DNA from 3 places in the Pedobacter antarcticus genome. Region 3 is predicted to be linked to each of the others. Evidence: riboswitches for the same ligand, from Rfam matches in the RefSeq annotation. Region 3 holds a riboswitch; each other region holds the start of a gene.
The links. Region 3 has a riboswitch for thiamine pyrophosphate ahead of thiS (sulfur carrier protein ThiS). Riboswitches for the same ligand answer to the same signal wherever they lie in the genome.
Positions count from the first base shown of each region.

Region 1: linked by a shared signal. The riboswitch ahead of BLR53_RS18575 (hypothetical protein) and the one ahead of thiS (sulfur carrier protein ThiS) in region 3 are both predicted to bind thiamine pyrophosphate.
Region 2: linked by a shared signal. The riboswitch ahead of pnuC (nicotinamide riboside transporter PnuC) and the one ahead of thiS (sulfur carrier protein ThiS) in region 3 are both predicted to bind thiamine pyrophosphate.

Region 1 covers NZ_FNGZ01000015.1:3,162-13,526, forward strand. The annotation lists gene BLR53_RS18565 (hypothetical protein) at 1-691, opposite strand, end outside; gene BLR53_RS18570 (DUF6876 family protein) at 916-1,275, opposite strand; gene BLR53_RS18575 (hypothetical protein) at 1,633-1,950, opposite strand; TPP riboswitch at 2,291-2,386, opposite strand; gene BLR53_RS18580 (hypothetical protein) at 2,688-2,981, shown strand; gene BLR53_RS18585 (PRC-barrel domain-containing protein) at 3,059-3,811, shown strand; partial or broken gene BLR53_RS18590 (four-helix bundle copper-binding protein) at 4,161-4,259, opposite strand; gene BLR53_RS20205 (hypothetical protein) at 4,723-5,223, opposite strand; partial or broken gene BLR53_RS20355 (PH domain-containing protein) at 5,332-5,715, opposite strand; gene BLR53_RS18600 (hypothetical protein) at 5,717-7,381, opposite strand; gene BLR53_RS18605 (topoisomerase C-terminal repeat-containing protein) at 7,739-8,515, opposite strand; gene BLR53_RS18610 (hypothetical protein) at 8,550-9,137, opposite strand; gene BLR53_RS18615 (DUF4099 domain-containing protein) at 9,205-10,365, opposite strand, start outside.
Region 2 covers NZ_FNGZ01000002.1:223,150-233,514, forward strand. The annotation lists gene BLR53_RS04560 (beta-N-acetylhexosaminidase) at 1-18, shown strand, start outside; gene BLR53_RS04565 (sugar phosphate isomerase/epimerase family protein) at 131-1,108, shown strand; gene BLR53_RS04570 (acyl-CoA dehydrogenase family protein) at 1,170-2,255, opposite strand; gene pnuC (nicotinamide riboside transporter PnuC) at 2,248-2,880, opposite strand; TPP riboswitch at 2,927-3,020, opposite strand; gene BLR53_RS04580 (porin family protein) at 3,262-3,846, shown strand; gene BLR53_RS04585 (ROK family protein) at 3,932-5,170, opposite strand; partial or broken gene BLR53_RS04590 (sterol desaturase family protein) at 5,458-6,677, opposite strand; gene BLR53_RS04595 (ATP-binding response regulator) at 6,777-8,564, opposite strand; gene BLR53_RS04600 (gluconate 2-dehydrogenase subunit 3 family protein) at 8,623-9,249, opposite strand; gene BLR53_RS04605 (GMC family oxidoreductase) at 9,288-10,365, opposite strand, start outside.
Region 3 covers NZ_FNGZ01000001.1:816,280-826,644, forward strand. The annotation lists gene moeB (HesA/MoeB/ThiF family protein) at 1-219, opposite strand, end outside; gene thiH (2-iminoacetate synthase ThiH) at 240-1,352, opposite strand; gene BLR53_RS03480 (thiazole synthase) at 1,345-2,112, opposite strand; gene BLR53_RS03485 (thiamine phosphate synthase) at 2,121-2,780, opposite strand; gene BLR53_RS03490 (thiamine phosphate synthase) at 2,792-3,424, opposite strand; gene thiC (phosphomethylpyrimidine synthase ThiC) at 3,408-5,291, opposite strand; gene thiS (sulfur carrier protein ThiS) at 5,307-5,510, opposite strand; TPP riboswitch at 5,570-5,658, opposite strand; gene BLR53_RS03505 (DUF2931 family protein) at 5,858-6,604, opposite strand; gene BLR53_RS03510 (hypothetical protein) at 6,608-6,940, opposite strand; gene BLR53_RS03515 (aldo/keto reductase) at 7,111-8,094, shown strand; gene BLR53_RS03520 (PPC domain-containing DNA-binding protein) at 8,240-8,755, shown strand; gene BLR53_RS03525 (serine hydrolase domain-containing protein) at 8,991-10,365, shown strand, end outside.

The sequences.
Region 1 (10,365 bases), on a different contig from region 3:
GAACGCCCGCAAGGTCTGCCAAATGATCTACCGAATATAAAGGAATGTCAACCTTTCCCTGTTGGGACGAATAGATGTGAAATATTTTATTCAGCCATATATATATTTTCTTCCTGGAATGCCCCCCCTTGCCTTTGCCGATGGCCGGAAGTCTGGTAGTATCAAGGGTATAGTACCTTTTTACAAATCCTTCGATAATAACATCTGAAAGGCGTACTTCATAGACCTTTTTAGTTCCCAGTACCGAACCGCTCTGTAGATAAATATCTTTAAGGATAGGGAAGTTTTCAAGCTTGATGATCTTGCCATCTTCTCTATAATCATGCACTTTGGAAAATAGGATATTGGTTCTTAGCATTCGGTAAAGCGTATAGTCAAGTACACTTTCAAATTTATGCCCTTCATAAACCGGGGCCTTAACACGGCCACTGGCTATATCGGGATGAATAGCGCAAAGGTTAGGTGCGCTGATACCCGTAAATTCGCTATATTCTTTAATGGTGAACTTCGTATAGCCAAAAAGGTTGTTATTGAGCTTCTTGCTCATGAAAATGATGAAATCCAAAACGTTTTGCGCATCACCCTCAAAGCTATTATCAATATCCATCAGGTTGTCGGCAACGCTTCGATCAACCCTTGACAGGCTGTAACTTAATTCTTTTGCTTTATCTGTTTGTACGTTATTTTCCATGAACATAAATTTTGATATCAATATACAAAGATATCAATATATCTTAAATAATAGAACTTTTAGGGTGTAAAGTGCATATGTAAAAATAAGCATTTTTTCTTTTGCTGTTTATTTACCAAAAGGTCGATAGGGTAGGGCGGGGAACGACAAGTAACCAAATTGCATTATAGTATTTCGACCGAAGGTAATACGGCCATAAAAAAAGCCCCAAAGGGGCTTGGTATTTAGTGCTCATTCGGTAAATGAATTACCTCGTTTTCTAACCAAAGATGTACTTCGTTTGCTTTAAAATCGGAAAACTGAATATTTATTTCTTTAATGACGTTTTTGTTTCCATCCTCTACGGAAAGTTTAAAGCTGTTGTTGCGCACTCGCTTTAATATCCAAACCTGAAACTCCTGGGCCTGCCGAATATCCCTTGAATGGATACTAATTAAATCAAGCAACCAATAACATTCATAAGTATCAGCAAGGTATTTTACCCCCTCTGTTACATGTACCCCAAAAATGTATTTGTAAATGCTTTCTGAACCGCCCGCAAACTGATTAAATTCGTAAGTGCTGTTTAACCTAAATTCTTCCATTTTATTGAATTTTATCATAAACCTGAATTAGTTTATATGCGGCATTCCGGTTCTAAAACCGAATTAGTGCAAAAAATTTGGAAAGAAAATGCGGTGGGGTTCCCCCAGGGATACCCATTTTGTTTTTAAATTATTTGGTGTGATGGTGAGGGGGCAGCCCACGTTTCGGGATTAGGGCCGACCTTTGTATCTAAACTAAAATATGACTACTCCCCAATGATTCTTTAATCGGGAACACCCTCTATATATAGGGGAATGCTATCAAAACGGAAAGAGCTGCCGGAGCTGGCCACGAAATTTTACTATCAAAAAGTCACACCCGGACTTTCTCCAGGAATAACTTTTGCTATCAATGTATTAGAAAAGTGAATACTGTGCTTCTGTATCAATAACAATGTATTGCTCTTTAATAAAGTGTTTAATTGCATCCTCGGCAAATGTTTTAAAGCAGGTATAGCCATAAAGCGATTCAGGATGAAAAAAATGTGATTTGCCATTTTTCTTGCCCGTAACCTGATTGATATAGCTAACCTGTAAATGGGATATACAAGGTAGGCCGTTTTCCTTAAGCACATTAAATGGTTTAAATCTGAAATGTACATCTACTTTGGTGCTACCTATGTTTTTTGTGTAGTGGTTTTCTGTTAAAAATTCTTGATGAATGGTCGTTTCCATGATAATAAGCTTTAAATTTTTATTGCATGGGGTAGACTGGAAGCATAACCGTCAAGGGCGGTAAGGAACGAGCCGTTTATATACCCTTGATGGTTATAAAGCGATCAGTTGTACCTTTGCTTACTAAAAATAAAGCGGTTCACTGATAACGACTTTATGAAGTTGACAGATAATGCTATCATAAACAATAACCTGGTAGATCTTCAGGAAAACTTAATGCTATCAAACAGTCGAGCGGATCTCGCTGCCGGCACAAAAATATGCTATCATGCTTAAAACAATTAAACACGGGGATTTTCTTGCTTATCTTAAAATCAAAAGGGGCTTGGCCTAAGCCAAAACCCCAGGAGCTTTTTTGTCCCTTCGCTGGTATTACCCAGATCAAGTTCAATGGGTATATCTCAGGTTTCCTAAAAAACCACCCAAAAAAGCTTCACGTAATGTAGCGTAAAAACCATGCTAATTGTTTAATTAACAGTCCGGTAATTTTTACGGTTGAATGTTCATACCGCTTTCAAATCTTCAATGCGGTAGAGCGGCTTATTAAGCTAAGATTAAAAAGAACGAAACATTACATGCCGGTTAAATGTTATAGGGCTTTAAAAGAAATCAAATTTTAATCCCCTTTAAAATTTACGCTATGGAATTCATCGGTATTGCATTCGCGCTTTTTTATGCTGTTACTTTAACAGCGGTCTTTAGTTTGATCTTTAAAATACGGGCCCCTGGAATGGGTTATGGATTTTTTTCTTCCTTCTTTTTTTATTGCCTTGGGCGCAGGAGAATGGGTGGCCCCGTCCGGGTCTATAGCATGGGGGTATTATTGGGCTCCGGGGCTGCTTGCGGCCATTACATTCGCCCTGGTGATTGCCGCTGCTGCGCCCTCATCACCAGTAACTGCCAAAAGCGCCATGGCAAATAAAACACCCGTAGACCTGAAAAAAGATGAAGAAACTGCGGTAGCTGCTGTTTTAACCATCAGTATTTTCTTTTGGGTATTGGTAGCTATATTGGTTACAGCAGCGATTTAAGGCATCATTGCTCGTTGAGGGATCTATCCTTATTATTTATTAAATTGTTTTTATATACACTGCTTAAATCTAAAACTATGTTATACAATGTAAAAAGTTTTGTTGGCTTCCATATTGGGGCTAGCGACGGCGAAATCGGAAAAGTGGAAGACTTTTATTTTGATGATGAAACCTGGACAATACGTTACCTGGTCGTAAAAACAGGGGGCTGGCTATCCGGCCGTAAAGTGCTTATTTCTCCGTCGGCAGTAAATCAACCTGATTGGAAAAATAAGATCTTCCCTGTTAATCTTACCCAGGAACAGGTAAAAAACAGTCCCGATATCGACACGGAAAAGCCCGTCTCCCGCCAGCAGGAGATCGAATTGTACAGTCATTATGCCTGGCCGTACTACGGAATTGGCGGGGTAGGTTTTTACGGTGGTATGGGCATGACCGGTATGGCAGAAACCATGACACCACTGGAAGAAAGCATAGCTGCATCAAACCCTGATCAGCAAACAGGTGATCCGCACCTGCGCAGTACCAGTGAAGTTAAGGGCTACCAGATCCATGCTACCGATGGCGAAATCGGCGAGGTAGAGGACTTTGTTATGGATGACAATAGCTGGACGCTGCGCTTTATGGTTGTGGATACCGGAAACTGGTTTCCCGGAAAAAAAGTTTTAATATCACCCAAATGGATCACGGATATACAATGGTCAAATTCGGCTGTGTATGTGGATCTTCCGGTAGATGCTGTAAAAAACAGCCCTGAATATGACCTCTCTAAACCAATACCGGAAGTTTACGAAACTGATCTTTATACCTATTATGGAAAAACTTTTTAATTGCTCTCGCTTTCTATAACTTTTGGATCGGTCAGTTCGGTTGGCATTTGCATAGAAGCTTGCAGTACGCTTTCTTCTTCGCTCTGGTCTGCGGGGTATACAGGATATTAACGGCATATACCCCTTCTTTTTTTCATCAAAAGCTGAAACACTGCTCTTTGCCAGGCTGGTTATATTGGTTTCCACGATATGTGCATCCTTATTGTCGGCCATCCATTCGTTTATTTCTGATTGCAGGGCTTTTATTGTGGGCGCAGCAAAGATCTGGATCTTATTCATACCGGAAATATTCTGTTGTAAACTTATTAAAGAATTAAAAAAAAATGCAGGCCTGCCTGCATTTTAAAACTTAAGTTGCCATTTTCCGGCATTCCTCTGCGCATTCGCTACAGGCTTTGGCACACTCCTGGCAATGTTCGGTCTGGTGCTGTCCGCATTCCATGCCGCATTTTTCGCATAGGTAGGTTTGAACAAAAAGAAGTTACATTAGAGTATCCATCCGGAATAAAAATTTCGGTGGATGTTTCTTATCATTAATAGCGAAGCTTTTAATGCTTCAATGAAGGTGAATATTTTTTAAATCTATTTAGGGTAACTCCCCAGTCGTTACGATAAAGATTTCTTTTATTTAAGGTGCTATCAAAAAATGCCCTGATCAGGCGCTCGGCCAATAAATAATACTATCATAAAAGGTGTTCCGGATTTTCTCGAGCAAAGTAATTTGCTATCATAATCCAAAGCTGCACCTGGCGGCCATTGAAAAAAATGCTATCAGTATTTACGGTGGCCTGTCCTGATCTGCGGATGCCCCGGCACTACTATGATAGCAAAGATGTAAAACGAAAAAAGGCGTTGGCTTCGGCCAACGCCCATGATCTAATTAAAAAACGGAACGGCTAAAAGAAAAAAGATTAGTAAGCTGAAATATCTAAATTTTGTGAAACGGGTTCTGTTACCTGCCCAACTGGTAAAGCTTTGTAATTATAGGTTTCAATCAGCTTATTTTCTGCATATACTTTTATTGAGGCAGAAATAGGTGTTTGGGCGGCATCATCGGTGTTCTTGGTTTGTGTGGCCGACAACAAAAACCCCAACCTGTTAACCGCTTCTTTGCTTTCTACAACAAACTTACTACTGGTCAAATCAGCTATATAATTATACGCATTGCCTTGTGATATAACCTGTGTCCATTGTGTGTTTGTCGGGATGTTGATCATTGGCTCAACAAATGTGCCCTTTCCCTTGGTCAATGAGTTAATGGTAAATAGTAACTGGTAATTTTGATAGCTGCCGGAAAACTCAACTTCAACCCTTACTTTCTTTTCTGACTTAGTTTGTATATCCGGGTCATTGTCTTTACTGCATGAAACAAACATCAGTGCTAACATACAAAGGCTTAATAACTTTTTCATAGGTGGTAATTTTAAATTTCTAATTGATTTCAATGATTTTACTTTTTGCTCGCGCACGCTGTACCAAATCCCTATCGTGTCATTCAGGTTTGACTGAGGGATGCCATTTAAGGCAATTACAACGTCTTGTTTATCGGTTGTAAATAGGGTCAAGGTCATAATTTTCAACATCCTCACAACAAGGTTTTGCTTTATGACGTAATCTTTTACCCTATATAATTCAAGTGTTATAAGTGTATAGCTGAATATTCCAGTCCTTATTTTTAAGGTTTCTGCTGTAAGAATATAAAGCGTTAAGCGGATATAAAAGAACCGATAAAATGCAATAGCCAATACTACAATTGCGGGTAAACAAAGTATGTTCAACCAAAAAGCCCCGACCAATAATGCTACCGCTATAAATAACAATCCAAAGACTGATAAAAAGCAGTAGGAAATGGTGGGGCTTAATTGTAAGTATCGTTCCTGATTTGGGATGCCGATACTGTTCATATTATCGGCTTCGTTGGTAGCCTTTATCTTCCTGGTTCTGACCCTTTATTTCTTGTTGCTTTTCATACACAAGCTTAAGGTCTTTATCGTAAAGGCTAAGATTTTTGAACTGGGGGCTTGCTGCTACAAAAGCTTTTTCTTCTGTACCGTTCTTCTCGAGGGTTACAGATTGAAGGTTACCCCTTTTCAAAGAGGACATTAACCGTTCCCGATGGTCGGGGTCGTTAAGTTCTTTTATTGGATGGGCGGTAACAGCTTTATCCAGGTCAAAGCCATAGTTTTTAAAGAACGTTTTAAAAGGGAAATCGCCCTGATCGTTTTTCTTTTCAAAATCAAGCTTCATCCAAACTTCTTCTTTTCTTTTTGTTGGGGGCAAGTCTATTTCCTTGCCCTTTTCATCAAATCTGGCAACAGGTATTCCTTTTTCAGTAAGTGTTAAGCTGGCGGTATTCTTATCTTTAGTAAGTTCCTTCACCATTTGTCTTGCACCCGCCATATCCTTAACATCATAAGGGATATCGTCGTTGCTCTTATCGTTTTTATGGATGAAAGAGTGTACCAGGGCGAGATTTTCCCTTGCTACAGATTTGTCGGTTATGTCTTTACCTTTAGCATCAAACCGTTTAATTACTGCGTCTTGGTGCCATATTTCATAATCAACATTTTTATTTGCCTTGACCAATTCTTGAACTTTAGCCCTTGCTTCCGGCATTGTTGAAACTTTCGCTTCTGCGGGGGTCAAAAAGCCTGCACGAATTTCGAATTTACTTGTAATCTCCGCATTTTTTTGAATAGAACGGCCTGAAAGAAGGTTATAAGCTTCTTTGGCTGTTATGTCGTTCCCCTTGTTTAAGGTAAACACACGGCTTACAGGCTCTTGTACCGTGCCGTTGGCATTGCCTTTTTCAAGGGTTGCCTGATAGTCGTTTAAAAAATAGTTGTCGGTAGTTTTGCTTTTACTAAACCGCAATTCATAATTTACCATATCCTTTGCGTTCGGCGTAGCAAATGCAGCCGAAGCACCCAGGGTAAATTTATCCGAACCCTCTTTTAACCGAACTTCTAATGCAGAATTGAGATTTTCCCCGAAGCCAAGATATTTAAGGCTTTTTTTAAGGTATTCAAAATTCTGTTCATTAAGTTGAGTTTTCTTCATATCAAAAGTTACATCCTCAAAATTAACAAATCTCTTGTCCTTATCTGTTGGTTCTTCTGTAAAATGTCTCATAATATACCCTTTATCATCGACAAAGTAGTACACATCCCTCTGATCTACAACGAGTGCATCTAAAAGAAGATCGTACTTGTCTTTTACCGACAACTGGTGACCGTCGATCACATCGGGAATTGAAGTCAACTGCTCTGGTGTAAGTTTTGGTTTTTCAAGGGAAACTGTTGTGTCCTTGCTTCCTTTAAATGGTGCTTCGAAAAGCTCTTTCTGTTCTGCATTCGGGGGAATGACCTGAACGGGGTTTGGGAGAATTTCCATTTTTTTATAATTTAAGTTTTGATTATTCGAGATTCCTATGTTTTCGGGCTTGATTTTAGCATCGTTCTTATCCGTTTTTGAATTTTGCTTTTGTTCAAAAAAATCTATTAATTCATCGGTAAAATCTGTTTCCCCAAAATCTGTTAAGGGGTTAATGTCTCCTTGGTTTCTGTCCATTACGTTTTGATTTTAAAGTGGGTTAGTAAATAATATCTATTAAATGAGCATCAGGGGTAGAAGTGGTTATCCTTTTTGACTGGGTTAACTCATGTTAAGGGAATTTCGAATGCAGCAAACACCCGGTGAAGGTTTACCGTAACGTGGTTTTTGTGAAATGGAGAAGTTGCCTTATTATGAGGTGCGTTTGTAATTTGTGTAAACGTGGCTGACCAAAGGGAAAAAACGGTTACTTAAATTACAAAATAGGGGGTGGGTCAAAAAGATATGAACGGATGACCCGTGCAAGCCTCGAGCGTAGGAATGCCCAAATCTTTTTTTAGGAACTTTTAACTATTTCAAGTTTATAGTCGTGATTTAACTGATAGAACCCGTATATTCATCACTATTCTTAGGCTTAAATTGTGTTTTATCCGACTTACCTTTTTGGCATAAATCCAAAAAATCCTTAAGCGAGATCTTCTTGCCCGAAATCTCACGCCAAACTGTAAACTCGCACCTTATCTGATCATTCTTATAATTAGAACATCCGTATGCCCAGGGGTTCACCGAAATACTTCCTGTTTTGCACTTAGGACATTTAGTCAACTCAAAATCAAACTTTACCTGAAAGCTATCATCAAGAAAAAGTTTAGCGCCAAACGTTTTTTGGCTGTTGCTTAAAAAATCTATTCTATAATCCGTAGAGCTGCCATTTAAAAGAACCTCGGCCTCATTTTCTGATAGAAGAACACCTGCAACATTCCTGTTTATATACAAATCGCACTCCTTATTATTAAAAAAGTCCTCGCAAATAAAGGTTTTATGGGAAATCCGCACCTGCTTACCACATTTAGGGCAGGGAGTGTCTAATGACTTATCCTGAAAATGAGGCTTAATAATTCCATCATCAATAACCAACTTAGCAGAAAACGGCTTATTTTCTTTGTTAATCAGATCATCAAAAAAATCAGTTTCTTTCTGATCGGCAAGCTGCTCAACAATCTTCCATGTCATTTCCTTTCCGAAATACGTTTTAAAAATCGTAAAGCTGCATTTATCATCTATACTTTTGAAATGGTTACACATATAACCCTTTGCCCCTTCTATCAAATTACCTTGATTGCAAACGGGGCATTTAGCGATATTTTCCATATATGAGATATTGATATATTGATACATAATAATTTTAGGTGAAACCGTTTTTTTGGGCCAAATAGCCCAAAAAAGACAAATATTTTTTATCGCTCGGTTTGTGTGTTTTAATATTACTCCGCTTGCCAAGTTGCCTATGAAATGAAAAATAAGAGAATTGGTTTCGGTTGATGCTTACCGTTTTGAAAGGCGTTGCGTTGGTAACGGCAGTAACAATGTCATTGCCCAGGGCAAATGAGCAATCTTTGTTTGTAAGCCAAAGCGAAGCTTTGCAGTCATAAATTTTACCGATTATATCATTGGTAAATACTGTATGAAACTTACTTTCTTTAAATTTCTTTTTAAGCAGGTCAATTTGTTGTTTTGAGGGGCAAACACCCAAAGCGACAAACAGGCAACGGCTAAAATCGTTAAACTTTGAGCTTTTCAGATGGGCAAATGCAATTGCCTCCATAGCTGAAAAAAACAAAAAAACATTTGTTGGTTTGTGTTGATCTCCGGCAAACCAAAGGCCGTTTGTACAAACGAGTTTTACGGTTTTAAACCCGAACAACTCACTATCTTTAAGATCGCCATTAGCATAGTAATTAAAAACCAATCTTCCGGCATGGTCAAAATGCAATGAATTATTAAAAAGACGCTGGACCGCAAGTCCAACGCCTAAAACTGAAAGTAGGGGACTAAAGCTTTTATCTGCCTCGGCCTCTTGAATTTTCGATATCGTTTTCATCTTCGCCTACAGGGTTATTTTTGCCATGATCGGGGTCGTTAACGTTTTTCTCGTTCATTACATCATCTGCATCTTTAATACTTAAAGTGTTCAATTGTGCGGGTGACATTGCCGAAGCGTTGCTAAATTCATGCTTTACGACATTTATTTCGTTGGCTATTGATTTATCATTAGGGAATTTTTGTTGCTTGCGCTCCAATAGTTTTTCAACCTCCTTTAAGGCTGTCAAATACCCCTTGGAATATGATTGTTCCTCTGCTGACTGTTTGCCCAACAAACGGCTTATACCCGTAACCAATAGGTAGCTTAAGCCCCCATCCAAAAGAAGCGACAGTACTAAGGCGCTTCGATTTGATCGTAGGCCGTTTTTATCAGTCGTTCTATACTGAACTTCTGTACCGTCGGCCAAGGTAATAACCTCACCTTCTCTAAGCTTTCGCTTTTTCTCAAAATCGAGCTTCTCGTTATTGATAGCCTCTGGTACTTTCAATTTCGCCGGATTGTAACTCATAAACTGTTTAGTTTGCGGGTCATATTCTATGACAGAACTGCGATCTTGCTCATTAGGCTTAATCTCTCTGGCATTTACAACCTCCCAAGTGTTACGGTTTACTATCTTCTTTTCAAAGGAAGTTACTTCCCCATTGTCATTTTTGACCGGAGCGGAAACCTCTACAGGTCTGTTGCCCAAATTATTCAGCTTTACCCTGTCTCCAATTTTATGTCCCGATTCGCTCAAAGCCCTTTCTAAATCTACCCCCCAAACATGCTTTGTAGTATTGTCGTTTTTAGCTATTTCTATATAATAATTCGGTTTTTCTGTCGGGTCGAAATTGAAGAAGTCTCTACCGTGGGAAACTATAGTACCGTATATTGAGCCTGTTTTTTTAACGTTGGCTTGCTCGCCTTTAACAAGATTTTCCTTTTCCTCTGTTTCCAAAAGCGGATGATCTTGTATCTCATTATAAACAGGGTCAATCCTTAATTTACTTTCACCATCCTGATCTACGACGGATAGTCGTGCTTTCATTGATTCAATTTCAGAACCTACATTTTTAAGTTCAACAAGGTCGGTCATGTTTCCACGCTTCAAGGCATTAATGTTTTCCCTGTCCATAGT
Region 2 (10,365 bases), on a different contig from region 3:
AAAAAATATCTGAAGTAAGGGTCCGAAAATATCTGCTAATTGGCTAAATTTCTCTATTGCTAATGTGGTTTAGTTGCTGTAAATTGTTTAGCTATAAGGACATTCTAAAAAAAAATAAATAGCTAATATAATGGATAATAGAAGATCGTTTTTAAAGAAAGCTGGTTTGCTTGGTACTGCTACAGTACTGGCCACGCCTTTATTCAGCGAGGCAATGGAATTATTTAGTCCTGCGCGTAAGGTGCAGGAAATTGGGTTACAGTTATACACTTTAAGGGAGCAGCTTGGTAAAGACCTGAAAGGTACGATAGGTAAGGTTGCTGAAATAGGATACAACCATGTGGAGACTTTTTATAATTATCGTGCCGGTGCTCCGGTTGACCTGTGGGGGCAGAGTGCGGCTGAATTTTCTGCACTGCTAAAGAGTTCAGGCCTCAAGACATATAGTGGGCATTACCAGCTCAATGATTTTCTAAGCCCGGGGAAAGGTGATGACACCGCACTTAAGGCACAGCTGGAAATTGCTTCCGCTTTGGGGCAGCAGTATTTTGTTGTTCCTGTACCACCCATGGGAGCCAGTCTGGATAAAATGACGAGTACCGATTTTAAATTTATGGCTGCCCAGTTGAACAAGGCTGGCGAACTTTCTGCAAAGTCAAAGATAAAAATGGGTTATCATAACCACTTCTGGGAATTTCGCACACTTGAAAATGGTGAAAAGGGTTACGATATCCTTCTGAAGGAAACTGACCCTGCGCTGGTTACTTTTGAAATGGATTTGTTCTGGATAGAAAAGTCCGGTGTATCTCCTGATGCTTATTTTAAAAAGTATCCTGAAAGATTTGCAATGTGGCATGTAAAAGATGTGGATAAAGCCAATACGGCCAAAATCACCGGAGGTAAACTAGATACTACCTCATCTATGGAAGTTTTAAAGGGAATTAGTTATACAGAAGTAGGAACCGGAAGTATTAATTTCAAAGAGATCTTTACGCATCAGCAGCAAGCTGGCTTAAAGCATATTTTTGTTGAACAGGATATGATTAAAATTGATCCTTTCGTAAGTATCACGGATAGCTACAATTTTGTTAAAAAAAACCTGGTTTAAATTCTGAATGAACCGCGTTTACTCTATTTTAAACGCGGTTCATCAATTTATCTGTATACTACTACAAAAAAGTTAACAATGAATGCTGACTAGCGGTGTGTATGTCCCTCCAGACGCGGTTTATTTCCGTTTCCTTCCGCGCCGCTTCTAATCCGCAATATGGATATAAGGTATCAGTTATTTGCCTGGAAATATGGGCAAGTTTACGGCTGCTCAGACTCACTGCATCCAGTAGTTCCTTGTCAATTTTATTCTCTTCTGTTAACTGTAACCAGCTGGCATCAAATGTTGTATAAAAATTTGTTCTGGCTTCCTTTAATGCCTCGCTGCAGCTACTGAGCTCTGTTTCAAAGAATTTAACCTGGTCCTGTGTATATCTTTTTAGTCCTGATCTGGAGCGGAAACTGTCGGCAGCCAGTGTTAAAAAATGTGCAGACATTCCGGCGCTGTTCACCGCAAGGGTAGTTTCGGCCATCTGTAAGAAAGGGTAGTCGAACCCAGGGCTGTTTAGTTTAATGTTTTCGTTGATCTGGAATGTTCTGTTAGCAGGAACCTGAAGATCTTTTACTTCAAATGCATGGCTTCCGGTCGCTACGAGCCCGAAGTATGACCAGCCGGGTACGAGTTCAACTTCTTCTTTTTTAAGTATAAAAGAGCGGATTACCTGGTTTCCGGCGTCATCTTTAAGTGGATTATGGTTGTGGTCGAGTAGCTGACAGTTGGCCGTAAATACCGTGGCGTGTAAAGCTCCACTGGCATATTTCCAATAGCCATTAATTGTATAGCCAGTTTCAGATTCAACTGCCGTCCCACCTACAGCCCCGCTTCCTGCAAAGCAGACTTGAGGGTCAGAAAATATTTCTGCCGCCAGTTCAGGATCTAAGAAACCTGCAAACCAGCCCGCTCCGCTGCATAAAGTTACTGTCCAGGCTAAACTGCCGTCTTCTGCCGCCAATGCCTCTTCCATTCTGAGTATTTCCGGTAACAATAACTGGGGCCCGCCGTATGATGCCGGTAGAAATAGTTTAAACCATTGTTTGGTGTAAGCGAGTTCCAGTATGGCCGGATGAAGTTTACCTTGTTCTTCTGATAGGGCAGCGTATTGGTGTATACAGTCTTTTTCTTCTGTACTAAGCAAGTTAAACATGTGCTGGTTTTGGGGATGAATTCTTCTTTTTGATAATGCCTTTCCACTCTATAAAACCGAAAATGGCCACTATGAATAGTACGGTGGTGAGCACAGCGAACATTGGTAGTTTTTTATGGATAAGCAGCGGGATAGCGAAGAGGTTGGAGATATTTAGAAAGATCCAGTTTTCTATGCGCCTTTTAGCGAGTAACCACATTCCCGCCCATGCAGTAGAGGCAACAAAAGCGTCCCATACCGGAACATCTGAATCTGTAAAATGATTCAATACCAGGTACAGGATAATAAAACCTCCGGCTGAAATGAGTATCGCAGTGGTCAATTCGGCTCTGTTGCTCCAGTCTGCCTGAAGCTGCTGTTGTTGTTTACGACTTCTCCAAAGGATCCATCCATATACACTCATGACAAGGTAATAAGTATTTAAAAGGGTTTCGGCATACAGTTTCGCCTCAAATAGAAGTGTCATAGACAACAGTATGGAGATAATACCTGTAGGGTATAGCCAAATGTTGTTGCGTTTGGCCAGCAGAACCTCTGAGATGCCAAATCCTACCGCAAGATATTCCAGTAAACTGGTTTTCATAAGCTGTTCGAAAAACAGCGACAGCCATTCGTGTAAATTCATGTTTCAATGCATTAGTTTTATTCCAATCATATTAAGGTAAGTTGGAGAACCAATGGCTTACCTTTCCTAACCGGCATTATCCGGTCGAGGTTCTGCGGGTTTGATCTCAGCCTGATAGTAAGGCACCCCGAGGTTTAAGAAATCTTATAATTTCTTCTGGATAAAGGTATAAATGTTTAATGAAACTGGAAAGTGTTCTCTGGAATTTACCTCCGGATGAGATTCTGCAGGCCCTTATTTAGGGCGAAAGAACGTTTTTAAAGCTGAAATAGTCTGTCAATTATTAAAAATTAATCAATAGGCAAACAATTTGGTGTATTCAGGCGTAGTGTTAAAAGCATCTTTTAGCCAATGGTTGGTTTAAAGTATAATCCTAACACTATGAAAAAATTTTCAACTCTTACTCTAGTTGCACTTTTGATTGCAACTTTTTCAGCACATGCCCAAATTCAGAAAGGGAATGTATTCGTCGGCGGTAATTTTGCCAACCTTAATCTTGGTTTAGATAACCCGAGTATTTTCAGTGTTGATATCACACCAAAAGCAGCTTGGTTTATTCAGGATAACGTAGCTGTCGGTGGATACGTGAATCTCGGATTGAAAACTCAGAAAAACAGTGCAACCACTACTAATTACGGAGTGGGTGCTTTAGGTCGTTATTATACGGGTAAAGACGTAGAGGTACTTCGTCACGGACGTTTCTTCGCAGAGGGAACTGTAGGTTTTGGTGGAGTTAACGTAAGTAAAGGTGGTGGTAAGACGAATGGCCTTAACCTTGGTGTGGGTCCAGGTTTTGCATACTTCATTACGCCAAATATCGGATTGGAAACTATGCTGAAATACAATGGTCTGGTCGGCTTTGGTAACTCCACAACTCAAAATAATCTGAACCTTTCTTTCGGACTTCAGATTTATCTACCGGGTGCAGGTACAGCGAATAAAGTTAAAAGAGACGCTGGGATATAATATCATAGCCTCTAAATTAAATAAACAAATAAACCTGTACTGGTAATTCCGGTACAGGTTTATTTATTTAAGACGTATTTGAAAGTCAGGATTTGCCTGCCATCTCAATCTGCATTTCCAATACCTTATCAATAACCATACTGACTGTTCCTAAAATTCCGGCATCGTTGCCCAGCTCGGATAAGATTACTTTGGTGTTTTCTCTAATGGCCGTCATACTGTAAGTATTAACTGAATGGAGTATGGGAATGGTTATATATTGTTTTGCAGCAGCTATTTTACCACCCAGAATAATTACTTCCGGATTAAACAGTTGAATTAAAGTGGCTATTCCCCTGCCAAGACTAACGCCGACCTCCGACAAGATATTGATGGCATATTGATCGCCTTTATTTGCCGCGTCAATAATGATTCTTGGTTCTATGGTCTCGATTTCCTGGTCAGATAATTGATTCAGAATGGACGACTTGCCGGATTGAATTCCTTCTTTTGCCATTCTTGCCAGTGCTATGCCCGAAGCAACTGTTTCCAGGCAGCCGCGTTTACCGCAGTAACAAAGCTTACCATCTTCAACGAAAGGAATATGACCGATTTCTCCGGAGAAACCTTTGGATCCGGACCGCAATTTGCCATCCATAATAATACCCAGACCAATACCCCAGTCCATTAGTACGAGTAATGCATCACTCTTTCCATATGCCAGGCCATACCGGCATTCTGCTATTGTAGCACTTTTTACGTCATTTTGTATAAATACAGGATAACCGAGTTTACGCTGCATTAGTTCCTGCAAGTTATCTTCTGGTCCGGGAATAAGATAGGTGTAATTCTTGCCTGCCCTTGAATCTACAAGACCAGGCATGCTCATTCCAATGCCGATTAATTTACGGTGATCAAATATTGCCGATTTAATTAATAACTCGATTGCTTCAAATAGACTATCCAGTGATTTAAGATCCGGAGTTATTGTAATATCATGTTTTACAGGCCCGGTGATGTAATTACAGTTATTGTCCAGCACGGCCATTCGTACTTTAAATCTTTCTACATCAATGGAAAGAATATAATAGGTGTCGTCTTTTAAGCCAAAAAGTTCTGGTTTTCTTCCGCCTATAGAGGCTCCTTTACCTTTCTTTTCCAGAATATTCTCCTCCTGCAATTCCGACAGCAAGGCCAGGGAGGTGGGAGAGCTAATGCCTAACAAAGTAAAGAGTTCTGCATTAGACTGTGGTCCGAAGTCGAAAATATTACGAATCAGTTTGAGTTTGTATAAATACTTTTTTCTTTCCGTTTTGCTCATCTCCTGAAGTTGTTCTTCATTCATAAGCATGATTTTTCCCTTCGGATTTGATTGCATATGGCGGCGTCAAAATTTTCATCAATATACTAATAAATACAGTTTACTTATATTAAAAATTAACTAAAGTAATAGACTTATAATAAAATTTAATATAACTACTATTTTTAATATCAAAAAATACAAAATTTTAGAAGGAATTAGAATAAATATTAGATAACTTAGTGTTACGGTACCAGCGCGACGAAAATATCCGGAGGATGGGGCATCTAGGGGGATCCCTGAATCCGGCGCTCTGGCTTTTAAAATTCAGACTAATTTTTGATGTAGTGCAGCACATGTTTGTTGTAATACTCTCTCATGCTGAATAGTTCACCTATCAGGAATATTAAAATTGCCGGTACGATCAGATATTCAGAATAATCTGTTCTATAGCAGAGGTAGGTGAAAACTAATATCAGACGTACACATTCTAAATCGTATATCCATCTTCTCTGCTCCATTAATGCCCCGCAGTTTACAAGTGTAATTAATAGGACACTGGCAATGAAAAGATGATCTGGAAGAGACAGTTGCTTGTAAAATGCAGTGATGATTGCCAGAAATATAATGCAGCCTGCGATCTGATAGTTGAGATAGTTGCTAAACCGGAAACGATACTCGGTGTGGTTTTTATGTTGCAGATATTTTCTCTCCAGCTCCGGCCGTATATCCTGATCAAGTAATGCAGGGCTGCCAAAAATAATCTTTAACTTTTCTTTAAAGCCGCCGGTCCGTTTACAGGCCGCTATGATTTCCAGGAAATAATGGAAATGCTGCCATAGAAGGCTGTAACTCTTTACCGGGTGTGTTAATCCGTATTTAGGGGGTTCTTCTTCTTGCATATACGTCCCAAACAGTTTATCCCAAAAGGTAAACACGTCTCCATAGTTCTTGTCGAGATATTTTTCATCGCTGGCATGATGGATCCCATGCAGGGAAGGCGTAATGAGAATATGCTCCAGCCAGCCGAGTTTGCCAATTACCCGGGTATGGGTAAAAAACGAGTAGGCACCGTGTACAATCAGGATAGTGACCACCATGTCCGGATGAAACCCGAGGAAAGGAATGACGCACCAGAATACATTTCTGACCAGAGATTGAAAAACGGTAATCCTGGCGGCGACAGTCAGGTTAAATTCTTCAACTGGTGATGCACAATATGAACTGCCCAAAATAGATTTATTTCATGACTTAACCGATGATACCAATACCAGACCAAATCTGTTACTAAGATCAGGATTGCCCACATCCACCAGGTATCTGGAATTTTGAATAGCGCATAATTAGTGTATATCCACGAAAACACACCGTAGAAGCTGGCTGTTAGAAATAGATTGAGCAAACGTTCTGCAATACCTACACTGATATTGGCAATGGAACTTTCATATTTGAACAGGTGGGGTTTACGAATTTTCTTCGCAAGCAGAAACTCCAGCCAGAAAAAGATAAGAAAAGCGGGGATCGTAAATACAAGAAAATTGAATTGCATCATAAAAATGAATTAAATGGGGATAGATAGATAAGACTACTAAATTAGTAGACTTTATTCTATATCCCAAATATTTCCTCTTTTTGATTCGTTATGATGGTTTTAAAATGGAGATTGTACTTCCAGGACTGGCTTATATTTAACTAGTTCTGCATAGAGGTCGTCTTTTTGAAAGGGCTTACCCAGGATGCCATTCATTCGGTTCTCCTTCACCAGCCGTGTAAGTTCTGCGTCTACAGATCCTGTAAGTGCAATTATAGGGACTTCTGCCTTGCGGTGGTTTTTGAGTTCTCTGATTTTTGCGGCAGCTGTAAATCCGTCCATCACTGGCATCTGTATGTCCATTAGTATAAAGGTGAAATCATTTACAAGATGCAGGTTAATTGCTTCCAACCCATTTTCTGCAATGTATATCGGAATATTCCAGGTGCTGAACAATTTTTTCATCCATAAGACATTCATCGCATTATCTTCTGCAAGCAGAACTTTATGCAGACTTAAATTTTCTTGTAAAAAATCGGGCAACAGATTTGCCGGCTGTTCTAATCTGGTCGCATAGGTGTAAAGAATATCAAATGTAAATTCTGAACCTTTTTCTGTTTCGCTAACAAGGTTTATTTGTGAATGATGAAGTTCAAGTAACCGTTTTACAATCGCAAGCCCCAGGCCTGTCCCTCCAAACTGGCGGGTTGTAGTATTGGATTCCTGAATATAGGGATCGAATATCGATTGTTGCCTGTCCGTACTGATACCGAGTCCGGAATCTTTAATCTTAAACCGGAGCAACGCATCTTTTTCGGAAGATTCGAGTTTAGTTACACTGACATCTATTCCACCTTTAATAGTGAATTTAATGGCATTGCTTATTAGGTTACTGACGATCTGAAGTAATCTGGTTGGGTCTCCCTGGACCTCCTGCTGCCGGAATTCTTCGGGAATAGCTAAGTTCAGATATAGCTCTTTTCTGAGTGCTTCCCGTCTCAGGCCAGCGCATGAACTTTCCATCAGCTGAGAGAGATTAAATGGAATTTCTTCCAATTCCACACTGCCTGACCCTATTTTGTTGAAGTCAAGTATATCGTTAATAAGCGAAAGCAGGCTTTCTGCAGAAAACTTAAGAATGTCAAGATTTTCCTGCTGATCGGCATCTTTATTCTGTGATTTAATTAATCCGGCCATGCCAATTACTGTATTCAGTGGATTTCTTAATTCATGGGAGACGGTAGAGAAAAAGAGAGTTCTCGCCTGATTGGATTTTTTAAGCTCCTGGTTGTATACTTCAAGTTCGGCATTGAGCTCCCTTTGTCTTTCCATATTGGAATACATGATATGGCGATAATAATAATGGGCCATAAAAATGATAATGAAGTTTAATATTATCGTTGGCAGCTGGCTATAGAGTGGCATATAGGCCGGACTTACACTAACTTGAATGTGATTAGTACTGTAACTATACAGAATGACAGGGATTGCTGCCAGTGAAGAATAAATTAATCCCCACCATCCTTTCAGGCCGTAAAAGCTCCACATACAAATCATGAAAATATCCTGCATCAGAATAATGTTCAAGTGGCTGTTAAATAGTAGGATAGATACGTATATAGTGAGTAAGGAACTTATTAATGCGAAATTTATCAGGGTGTCCAGATAGGCTGGCCTTGAAAGAAGTAACTTAAGAATAATGGTTGTGCAGATGAAACCCGCGGCACATAAGAGTATTCCAGGAAGGTTGGACTGTGTGATGAACACAGGAAGAACAATTCCGATTTTTAAATAATTGAATAAGAAGATATAGTAAAAAACCGTGATTCTGGCATGCTTGATAGGATCGTTTATCAGTTGAAGGGTCTTCTTTAAGGACCAGTTAGATAATGGGAGCTTATTTGGCATGGCTGCGGTTTGGGTATAAAGATATTAAAAAGGACTGTCCGCAGACAGTCCTTTTTAATTAGACGTTTTCCATACCATATTGGCGGAGTACATCGTCCGGAACCCCGGTCCATTGATTTGGAACGTTTCCGGCATAGCCAAGATCTTTAACACCTATTTCGCTTGTGAAAAAACCAGTAGCTGTCAGGTTTCTCATTCTGTTAAAGAATGCAACTCCCTGTTCCATACCTGGTTTAGCTTTCTTAGGATACGCAATTGCATCTAACATCTCCAGTTGTTGAGTTTTGGATGCGTCTTTGAAAGTATTCTGGTATAAATTAAGACATTGCAAATCAAGCCATTTAATTCCACCACGCATGGGCGTCTTATGAGATGGGATATCCTTTACAATAAACTCTATAAAATCCGGAACTTTTGCATCAAGTGCTCCTCCTGATTTCTCGTCTTTAGGTATAATGATATCAGCCAGAATGGAAATTGTAGCCATCTCATGCTCGTCGAAAAACTTCTCGGCATGTAATTTCTGGTCTCTTTCTATTTCGAAGGTCTCACGACCCGGCTGTGCGGCAACTTCGCCGTCTTTTAATTCTTCTTTTCCATCTGGACCTGTTTTACATGCTGCCAGTAAAACGGATGTACTGATTGCTGTTAGGCCGATGGCTTTTAGTGATTCACGCCTGTTCATTGCTTTTAGGTTAGAAAATTAATAATGTGTAATCGATCTTAGCTAATGTTCAATTTTTGCTTTTGTGCAAGGATATATTCTGCAGTTCTCATCGATAAAGCAAGAATTGTCCATGTCGCATTTTTGTCACCCTGCTGTACAAATGGAGCTGCATCTACCACAAAAAGATTTTTGCAGTCGTGTGCCTGACACCATTTATTCAATGCAGATTTTTTAGGATCATCGCCCATTCTTACTGTACCAACTTCATGAATGATTTTTCCAGGTGCTTCAAGTCCGTAATTTGTCTCAGGACCATGAATTTTGGAGGTAATAATACCGCCCATTGTATGGAATATCTCCTGGAAAGTTTCCTGCATGTGCTTAGCCTGTTTTACCTCTTCATTTGCCCATTGGTAATTGAAACGTAATACAGGAATACCATATTTATCTACTACACTTGGATCAATTTCACAGTAATTTGACTCTCTTGCTATTGCAGTACCTCTACCAGCCATACCTACTGAAGTTCCGAAAAAGCGTCTGTAATCATCTTTTAAAGATACACCGTAACCACCAGCTTCTTTCATCTTTCCGTCACGTCCGGGTACTCTGTCATTCATGCCTTCCATACCGAAACCGAATCCGTAACCTGGCATATTCATGCCACCGCCATATTCGATATGGTAACCTCTTGGGAAATCCAGTTTTTTATTATCTAACCACCATGGAGAATAAATGTGTACACTACCTACACCATCTTCGTTATAGCGTTTACGATCCATTAATTGTGGCAGGAAACCGCCCACGCTTGCACCGGTAGAATCATGCAGATACTTACCAACTACATTGCTGCTGTTCGCTAATCCATTCGGATGTGCAGCTGATTTAGAGTTTAGTAATAAACGTGCCGACTCACATGCACTGGCACCAAGGATTACCACTTTACCTCTAACCTGATGTTCTTCTAAATTAGTTTTGTCTACATAAGATACGCCAGTAGCCAGTCCTTCTTTATTTGTCAGGACTTCGCGAACCATTGCATTTGTAATTACAGTTAGATTCCCTGTTTTTACCGCTGGAATTACCAGGCAGGAAGAAGAAGAGAAATCTCCGTAAACTTTACAGCTTCTGCCG
Region 3 (10,365 bases):
ACGATGAAGATTACTGAGCTCCACAACATCATCCTCTACAATACCTATAAACCCAACCCCGGCTCCTACCAGATATTGCAAAGCCGGGCAGCCCAGGCCACCCGCACCGATCACCAGTACTTTAGCTCCTTTTAGTTTTTCCTGACCTGTTATACCGAGTTCAGGCAGGATGATCTGCCGGTTATACCTCGCCAGATCTTCTTTTTCCAATGTGTCCATCTGCGCTCAATTAATAGATTTTACATTAAATGCTGATCCCAGTCTTTCCATACGGGCTCATATCCCTGCGCACTAATTATCTCCGCAATAACCTTTGGGCTGCGTTCATCACTGATCTCAAACTGCTCCAGAGATTCCTGCTCCACTGTATACCCTCCCGGATTCGTCTTTGAGCCCGCACTCATAGAGGTGATCCCCAGTTTAATTATATTATTCCTGAACACCTCCGATTCTCTGGTAGAGATAGATAACTCAGCTTCCTGATTCCAGAGCCTGTAGGCGCAGATTAACTGAACCAGTTCCCGGTCACTCATCTCCACTTTCGGCTCCAGTCCTCCGCTAAAGGGTCTCAGCCTTGGAAAAGACAGGCTATACTTGCTCTGCCAGTACTTTTTCTCCAGATAGTCCAGATGTACGGCAGTGAAAAAGGAGTCTGTTCGCCAGTCTTCCAGACCTATAAGTACGCCCAAGCCCATTTTATGAATACCTGCCTGCCCCAATCTGTCAGGAGTTTCCAGCCGGTATACAAAGTTTGACTTCTTCCCTTTAGGATGATGAATCTGGTAAGCTTCCCGTTGATATGTCTCCTGATAAACCAAAACCGTATGTAAACCATAAGGAACCAATTCCTTGTAATCCAATAGATCAAGCGGCTGAACCTCCATAGAAACATGAGCAAAATGAGGACGGATCAACTCCAGAGCTTTCTTTAAATAATCGACGTGAACGGTATGATTTGCTTCGCCCGTAACTAAAAGCACATGGTCGTATCCCATCTGTTTGAGGTGCTGTACTTCCTGCATAATCTCAATCCCAGAAAGAGTTTTACGTTTCACTTTATTGTCATAACTAAAGCCGCAATACGTGCAGATATTATTACATTCATTGGAAAGATATAAGGGGATATACAACTGAATTACCTTACCAAAACGCTGCAAAGTTAGTTGCTGGCTAACCGAAGCCAACTGTTCCAGATATGGCGCAGCGGCCGGTGAGATCAGGGCTTTAAAATCTTCCAATGTCCGATGATTCGCGGCTATTGCGCGCTCTACATCTTTCGATGTTTTAGAATAAATACTGGCTTTAGACTCTTCCCAGTCCATTTTGTCGTAAACTTCTTTGAAACTACTCATCTAAAAACAAGGTTAATGGGCTACTTGCCGCTGCCCGGTTTACAATGGGTGCAAGTTTGGCTAAATATGCCATACGACCGGCCTGAACGGCTAGTTTAAAAGCCACTGCCATTTGAACCGGATTTTCTGACACTGCGATAGCAGTATTGACCAGTACTGCGTCAGCACCTATTTCCATCGCATAGGCGGCATCTGAAGGCGATCCAATTCCTGCATCAATAATAACAGGTACCCGACTCTGGCTAATAATGATTTCCAGAAAATCAATAGTTTTAAGCCCCTTATTACTCCCTATCGGAGACCCTAAAGGCATGACTGCAGCCGTACCGACTTCTTCCAGCCGCTTACACAATACAGGATCAGCATGAATATAAGGCAATACTGTAAAGCCAAGCCGGACAAGCTCTTCTGTAGCCTTCAGCGTTTCAATAGGATCGGGCATCAGATACTTTGGATCCGGATGAATCTCCAGTTTAATCCAGTTGGTCTCCAGTGCTTCCCTTGCCATCTGTGCTGCAAATACAGCCTCTTTCGCATTTCTGACACCAGAAGTATTAGGTAGCAGGTTAAATTGAGGTGCTGAAAGTCTTCCCAGCAAATCATCCTGCTCACTGCCATCTAGCTGAACACGTCTGAGCGCCACTGTGACCAATTCAGATCCCGATGCGATCAATGCCTCTTCCATGAGTTCAGCAGAGCTGAATTTACCTGTCCCGGTAAACAACCGGGAACCAAAAAATTTATCGCCTATTTGAAGCATATTTTATTTCAATTGAGATGAACAGATTTTAGAGCAGGAACCGACAAAGCCTGTTTAATAAATTTTACAGTTACTGCACCGTCGGCGGCATTGGTTATTGCACCCGACAACGCCACACCATAGATACCTGTTTGAAGTATAGCGGGAAGATCTTCCGTTAAAATTCCACCGATAGCTATTACAGGGATATGAATCTTTGCCGCATTTACCTGCTCCATTATCCGGGCATAACCATCTAACCCTAAAACAGGGCTCAGGTTCTTCTTAGTAGATGTAAATCTATATGGGCCCAGGCCAATATAATCGGCTCCATCCTGAGCATGCCTAACGATTTGCTCGAAAGTATTCGCAGTGGCGCCAATAATAAGCCTGCCTCCTAATAATTGTCTGGCCTGATGAACGGGCAAATCATGTTCTCCTAGATGCAGCCCATCGGCACCCGATTTTAATGCAATATCTGCATAATCGTTAATTATCAGTCTGGCCTGGAAGCTTTCACAAAGTACCCTGGCCTTCGAAGCGATTTCAGATACGTCTTCCGCTGACTCGTCTTTGATCCGCAGCTGAATCCATTTACAACCGGCCTGAAGAGCTTTTTTTATTGCATCCAGGTGCGAAAAAGTCAAACTTTGCTGGGATATATAATGTAGTTTATCTATAGTATTCATTGTGTAAAAGGTTAATGCAAAGCAGTTAACAAATTTTTATAGTTCTCAATGGCTCTTTCAGGTTCATTCCAAATCAATCCAAGGACAGCTGCACCATCGAAATTCATCTCACGCATTAGCGGTATTTTTTGCGGTGTTACACCCCCCAGACCAATTACACAGGTGCATTTTTTCAACTGGCTATCCAATTCGAAATCTTCAGTACAGATCCCCTGATATCCGTTCTTGGAAAGACTATTATACACCGGGCCGAAAAATGTATAGTCAAAAAGCTCAAGTCCGGTAAAGCTTTCATTTTCATGTACCGAAGTGCTCAGTATATAACCACTAGAGGCCAGTCCAGACAAATAAGTCCCGCCCGAAAGATTCCTTTGTGCCACTGGGAAATGTAACCTGTTCATTCCTAAATCAATAGCTATTTCATGATGCTGATGCCAGGCGATTCGGGAATGAAAAACAGCATCTATGCCGTCGATTAAACTTCTTAAATCCTGATGACCGAGCCCCGGTTTACGCAAATGAAAGCAGGGTAAGCCTGCTTCAAAAAGCAGATTAATCAGCCGGGCTTCACCTGAAATCACTTGCGGTGAGGAGATAACCAGAACCTGCATACGGGTAAAATCCAGCTTACAAATAGATTTCACTGCCTTTATTTAAAAACTCAGCTGATTTCTCCTCCATACCTTTGAGTAACGCCTCCTGTGCATCAACCCCTTGCTTATCTGCATATGCCCTGACATCCTGAGTAATTTTCATCGAACAGAAATTAGGACCGCACATTGAACAGAAATGCGCAATTTTAGCACCGTCTGCAGGTAATGTTTCATCATGGAACTCCTTAGCCGTATCAGGGTCAAGCGATAGATTAAACTGATCCTCCCAGCGGAACTCAAAACGAGCTTTACTCAACGCATTATCCCTGTATTGTGCACCCGGATGCCCTTTGGCAAGATCAGCCGCATGTGCTGCAATTTTATAAGTGATGACGCCGTCTTTAACATCCTTCTTATTTGGTAATCCTAAATGCTCTTTTGGCGTCACATAACACAGCATCGCTGTCCCGAACCAACCGATCATAGCAGCACCGATTGCAGAGGTAATATGGTCATACCCAGGCGCTATATCAGTAGTTAGCGGACCTAATGTATAAAACGGTGCTTCAGAACAATGCTCCAGCTGTTTATCCATATTCGCTTTAATCAGGTGCATCGGAACATGCCCCGGACCTTCTATAATGGTCTGAATATCATGCTTCCAGGCGATTTTAGTCAGTTCACCAAGGGTTTCCAGTTCACCAAATTGTGCGGCATCGTTTGCATCGGCAATACAGCCTGGCCTTAAGCCATCTCCAAGAGAGAATGAAACATCGTAAGCTTTCATGATCTCACAGATGTCTTCAAAATGTGTGTATAGGAAATTTTCTTTGTGATGTGCGAGACACCATTTGGCCATAATAGAACCACCTCTTGAAACAATACCGGTAATTCTTTTGGCTGTGAGTGGTACATAACGCAACAATACACCTGCATGAATGGTAAAGTAGTCTACCCCCTGTTCGGCTTGTTCGATAAGGGTATCGCGGAAAATCTCCCAGGTCAGATCTTCAGCTTTTCCATTCACTTTTTCTAATGCCTGATAAATAGGCACTGTACCAATAGGCACCGGTGAATTTCTGATAATCCACTCTCTGGTTTCGTGAATGTTTTTGCCGGTGGAGAGATCCATAATGGTATCTGCACCCCACCTGCAAGCCCAGACAGCCTTTTCAACCTCCTCTTCTATACTGGATGTCACTGCAGAATTTCCAATATTAGCATTTATTTTTACCAGGAAATTTCTACCGATAATCATAGGCTCTAATTCCGGATGATTGATATTTGCAGGAATAACAGCTCTGCCCGCAGCCACTTCCTGTCTCACAAATTCGGGAGTTATATAACCTGTTGGTGTCAACGCACCGAAACTTTGTCCCGGATGCTGATGTGACATGACCTCGTATTGCCCGTTAAGCTGCTCTTTCAAGAGGTCCGCACGCTGATTTTCACGAATTGCTATATACTCCATTTCCGGAGTTATAATTCCTTTCCTCGCATAATGCATCTGTGACACATTCTGGCCCTTTTTTGCTCTGAACGGTTTGCTGATATGTGCGAAACGTAAGTGATCCAATTTCTCATCATTGGCCCGCTGATTACCATAATCAGAAGAAATATGATCGAGCTGTTCTACATCTCCACGATCGGAAATCCATGTTTTACGTAGTCTGGAAAGTCCTTTTTTAATGTCAATTTCAACTGAAGTATCGGTGTAAGGCCCGCTGGTATCGTAAAGTGTAACGGGAGCATTGGGCTCTGTCTCTCCAAAACGCCCATGTAGCCGGGTATCGCTGAGACTAACCTCACGCATAGCAACTTCAATCTCGTGAATCTGTCCTTTGACAAATATCTTTTTCGACGCCGGAAAGGGCGCTCTACTGATCGTTTGTTCTCCTGGTTGTTTTTCCGTTTTCATGTTTTGGTTTTTTAATTATCCGCCTTGAGTTGCTTTGATAATAGTGACCTGGTCACCTGGTTGCAATAGATAATTACCCCAATCTGCTTTCGAAATAATCTGCTGGTTAACCGCGACAGCGATGCCGGTTAAAGGATGCTGAATAACAGTCCGGAGCATCTGCACCACTGAGCATACCTGAGATAAAGAATAAGTTTTTTGGTTGACGGTAATATCCATAGTTTAAAAAATTACAAACTATAGGACGCCCCGTATAGAGGAAGGAAAAACAACATCGTCATGTCGTTTCCACTTTTCCCTTCGGCAGTACTAACTGCATCAGGTTCAAAGGGTATTTCTCAGCACAAAGGCACCCCTAAAGTTTTTTGTAAATGTATAGAATAATAAATCAAAAAAAAGAAAGCTAATTTTAATTAAAAAAAAAGCTTACGCATAAATATCAAACTAACAGTCTATTAAATATATCTTTATCTATTAAAAGATTAACAGACATATGCCTATCGACGGCCTCAAAAAGCGTAAATGGTCCATTCAACCATATATGGCATTTCAATGTGACTGGCTATTTAGTCGATAAAATGATTCTTTTTTTGATACTCCCAGAGTTCTTTATTTTGCTCAATATAATTTGTAGAACTATCCAGATAATTTGCAGGTGTTCCCGACCCTTTCTTTAACTCGAGTTTCACACTATCTGAAAGTTCCTTAAATAAGAGATTCAACGCAGCATTATCCTTTCCTGGAAGAACCTTTCCCTGAGAATTTACGCTTTCGATTTTGGTCTGTAATATTTTCTTTTCCAGGTAAACCCCTCGCAGCCACACAACGATATTCCCTTTCGGAGCAATCCCAACAACAAATCTTAAACCCAGCTTATCCCCACCACTGGAACTCAGCTTAGCAGCCTGTTTTTCTTTTAGTGCTGCCTTAAAAATTTCAAGAATCTCCGGACCGGGAAGATCAATCACACCGGAATAGAACTTCTGCTCGGAATAAGATGCATATTCAATTACCAGTTTTTCAGGTAAACGCAAGGGTTTATGAACCCATGCAGAGTAATATTCCTCACCCCATCCTGTTCTGAATGCATTTACATTTTCGTCCCTGGACTGATAGAAGTCATGCGAATCTTCTTTATCCGGTAGCTGAAACTGTATTTTCTCAATAAATACAGGGTAATCTGCTGGTGCTGAAACACTAGAGAAATAGTAAAATCTTTCCCAGCCTTTATAGTTTATGATTTTATAGGAAAGACAAATGAATAACAAAACGGCAATGGAGATATATAGTTTATTAACCAGGTTCAATTTCATATTTTAATGCTGAAAAGCAGCCGCCATACCGGCCGCATAAAGATATAGACCAATAGCTGCTGCAGCCAGCACAAGGGATGCTACAAAGAGCCATCTCCCCGCCCTGTACCCCTTACCGCGGTAACTCAGTGCATACCCGCCCAGAAGAAAAGATAAGGCACCTATCATCAGGATTATATTAAAATAGTACTGATTTTCACTGACATAACCCCAATTCAAAAATATGAGCAGCAAAATCAGGTTAATAAATATTAAACCAACTGTCAGATTACTATTTTTCTCTTGAATTGCGGCATTCTTCTGGTCGCCGTCTTTTTCTGAAATTCGATCCTGCATATACCTAATTAATATCCGGGTTGATGTTTACCGGTTAAATATAAAAAAGTAATAGCAGTATACCCATTGTATTCAGCTATCATAATTATGATAGACACCCATGATTTAACTTATTTTACTGTTAAATCCTATTTCCAGACCTTTGAATTATTAATTAATTCAAACACAAAATGGAATATAGAAAGTTAGGAGATACAGACTTAGAACTATCAGCAATAACATATGGTGCATTCGCAATTGGCGGAACAATGTGGGGCGGAAATGAGAAAAAAGACTCAATAGAAGCTATACATGCATCTTTAGACCATGGAATAAGTACGCTGGACACCGCACCTTTTTATGGTTTTGGTTTAAGCGAAGAACTAATTGGAGAGGCATTAAAAGGAAAGCAAAGAGATAAAGTCCAAATTCTGAATAAATTCGGGCTTGTCTGGGACGGCAGTAATCAAGGAAAAGGCGAACACTTTTTTGATATGGAAGAAAATGGAAAACCAGTTTCAATTTACAAATACGCTTCCAAAGAAAACATCATTAAAGAGGTAGAAGAAAGTCTTAAACGCCTGAATACAGACTATATAGATCTCTTACAGCAACACTGGCCAGACTCAACCACCCCTATTTCTGAAACTATGGAGGCGATGGAAACCCTAATTCAGCAGGGTAAAATAAGGGCAGCAGCTGTATCAAATTATAGCCTGGATCAACTGAAAGAAGCGACACAGACTTTCACTCCTGCTTCCAATCAGGTTTACTATAGTATGCTTAACCGGGAGATTGAAAAGGAATTAGTTCCTTATACCATCGATAACAAAATCGGAATTATTGTTTATAGCCCTATGGAACGCGGTCTGTTGTCGGGAAAATACTTTCTGCAGGAAAAACTAAAAAGTACTGACCATAGAAATGGATACTTCAGTCAGTTTGATCTGGAAAAGGTGAAGACATTATTAGCCAACATCAGTCCTATAGCTGAAGAGAAAAATGTATCCCTGGCCCAACTCGTTTTACGCTGGACTACCATGCAAAAAGGTATAACAGTGGTCTTAGCTGGTGCCAGAAATGCAGAACAGGCAATTTCTAATGCTGCCGCAATGAGTTTTGATCTGGATACTGCCGAATTGGAACTGATTCAATCCGAACTTGCTAAAATTTAAAAGAAACCAACATTAATCTTTGATTTAAATTTGAAAACATGCGTTTCGAAGTTAAATGAACCGGACAGAACATATTTTTCGGAGGTGATGCCAAAGGCTATACCGATTATCCGGCCTACCACGTTATATAAACATATCAAACGTCATGAATTACAAGAAACTATTATTAGCCGTAACAGCAATATTATTAAGTGTCACATTTAGCGCCAATGCACAACAAGCCGACACCATTAAACGGTATATCAAAATACCGGCCGGGTATCTCCTGGTTCTGCGACAAGGTGATGATATTAATTCGCAACTGGAATCATTTGCCAAAGCCGAAAATATTCCATCAGCGAACTTTACAGGGATGGGTTTCGTCAATGTAACATTTGGTTTTTTCGATTCTGCCAAGAAGAAGTTTAATCCCAGGACATTCAATGACGTAGAGTTGGGAAGTTTTACCGGCAGTATAGCCTGGCAGGAAAGCAAACCCAGTATACATATGCATGGTATTGTCGCAGGTGATGATTTTAAAGCATATGGAGGGCATATTTTAAAAGGCACAGTCGGCACCGGCTCGCTGGAAATTATGGTTACTGTGCACGATAAAAAGCTGGAACGGGTATTTGAAAAAGAACTCGGTGCGAACGTGCTGCACCTGGATGTACAGAAATAAGTTTTAACAGAAATATCCATTCACATTGAGCAAATTCAGTTCATACTTCTAAAAATGACATTGCTCATTTTTAGAAGTATGAACTTTATAAACCCTGATCGCATTAAAGATACTTTTTCGCATCCTGCACGAAAATTATTGATTAGTTATATATAAAATGTAACAATTGACCGAACTAGTCATCAAAAGGCTGAAATGCATTTTTTTCAATAAAACCAGGTATAAAAACATCTTTATGATCAAAAAACTAGGTCTAATGACTCTATTAGTCATTGCAGCCACACATACTTTTGCCCAAAACAAACAGAAAGAATTAGATGCATACTTTTCGGCACTATCACAAAACCAGCAGTTCAATGGTAATGTATTAATTGCTGAAAACGGCAGAGTTGTTTATGAGAAGTCATTCGGCTACGCAGATTATTCGGACAAAAGGCCTAATACAGCTCAGTCCTCTTTTCCGATGGCCTCCATCACGAAAACATTTACTTCTACTGCTATCTTACAACTGAAAGAAAAAGGAAAACTGCAATTGGGTGATCCTGTTTCAAAATTCCTTCCTGATTTCCCTTATTCAAATGTCACAATTAAACAATTATTAGCACATACTGCAGGACTGCCGATTACCGACACACTGTTTGATGCGATGATACTTGAACACCCTGATACGGTTTTCACCAATAAGGATTTAATTCCCGCCTTCATTTCACGAAAAGCACCCTTAATTTTTAAGCCCGGGGAAGATTTCTCTTACAATAACGTTAACTATAATATTCTTGCTTTGATCGTAGAGGAGATTACAGGTTTGTCATTTGACGCATATCTTAAAGCGCATATTTTCAAACCTGCCGGGATGACAAACACTTCTTTGTCCTTGTTTTTCAAGCGAAAAGACAATAATCTTTCTGAAAGGTATAGTTTAAAATATCCATATTCCGATAAGGTGCAGCGCGCAGATACCGCCGCTGAATTTCAAATTATCTATCGATTTAATTGCCAGGGACATGGTGACATCATAAGTACGACTCATGATTTATTAAAATATGATGAAGCGCTGTACAACGGTAGGCTTTTAAGTAATGCTACTTTAAAAGAGGCGTTCACACCTGTTAAAATTAAAAACGGAAAAGACAATATTCAACGATACGCATTAGGATGGATTACCAGAGAAGATACTTCAATGGGGGAAATAGTAAAACATGACGGAGGCCTTCCTGGTGGCCGTACTATGCTGCTTAGAAACATAACCAGACATCAAACGATTATCATTTTTGATAATACAGCTAACAATGTTATTCCTATTTCGGATAATGCATTGCGTATTCTAAATGGTGTAGTAATAGAAAAACCCAAACAAAGTGGTGCAAGAATTTACGGAGTTGCTCTTGCCAAAAATGGCCTGGAAGCTGCGGATAAAGCTTTAGTAGAAATAAAAAAAGATACTTCTAACTATTATTTAAGTGAAGATGAAATAAATTCATTAGGATATGCCTTCATGTCGAATAATAAAGAATTTGAAGCAGAAATCACATTTAAGCAAAACATGCAGCTTTTTCCTACAAGCTGGAACACATATGATAGTTATGCAGAAATTTTATTGAAACATGGAA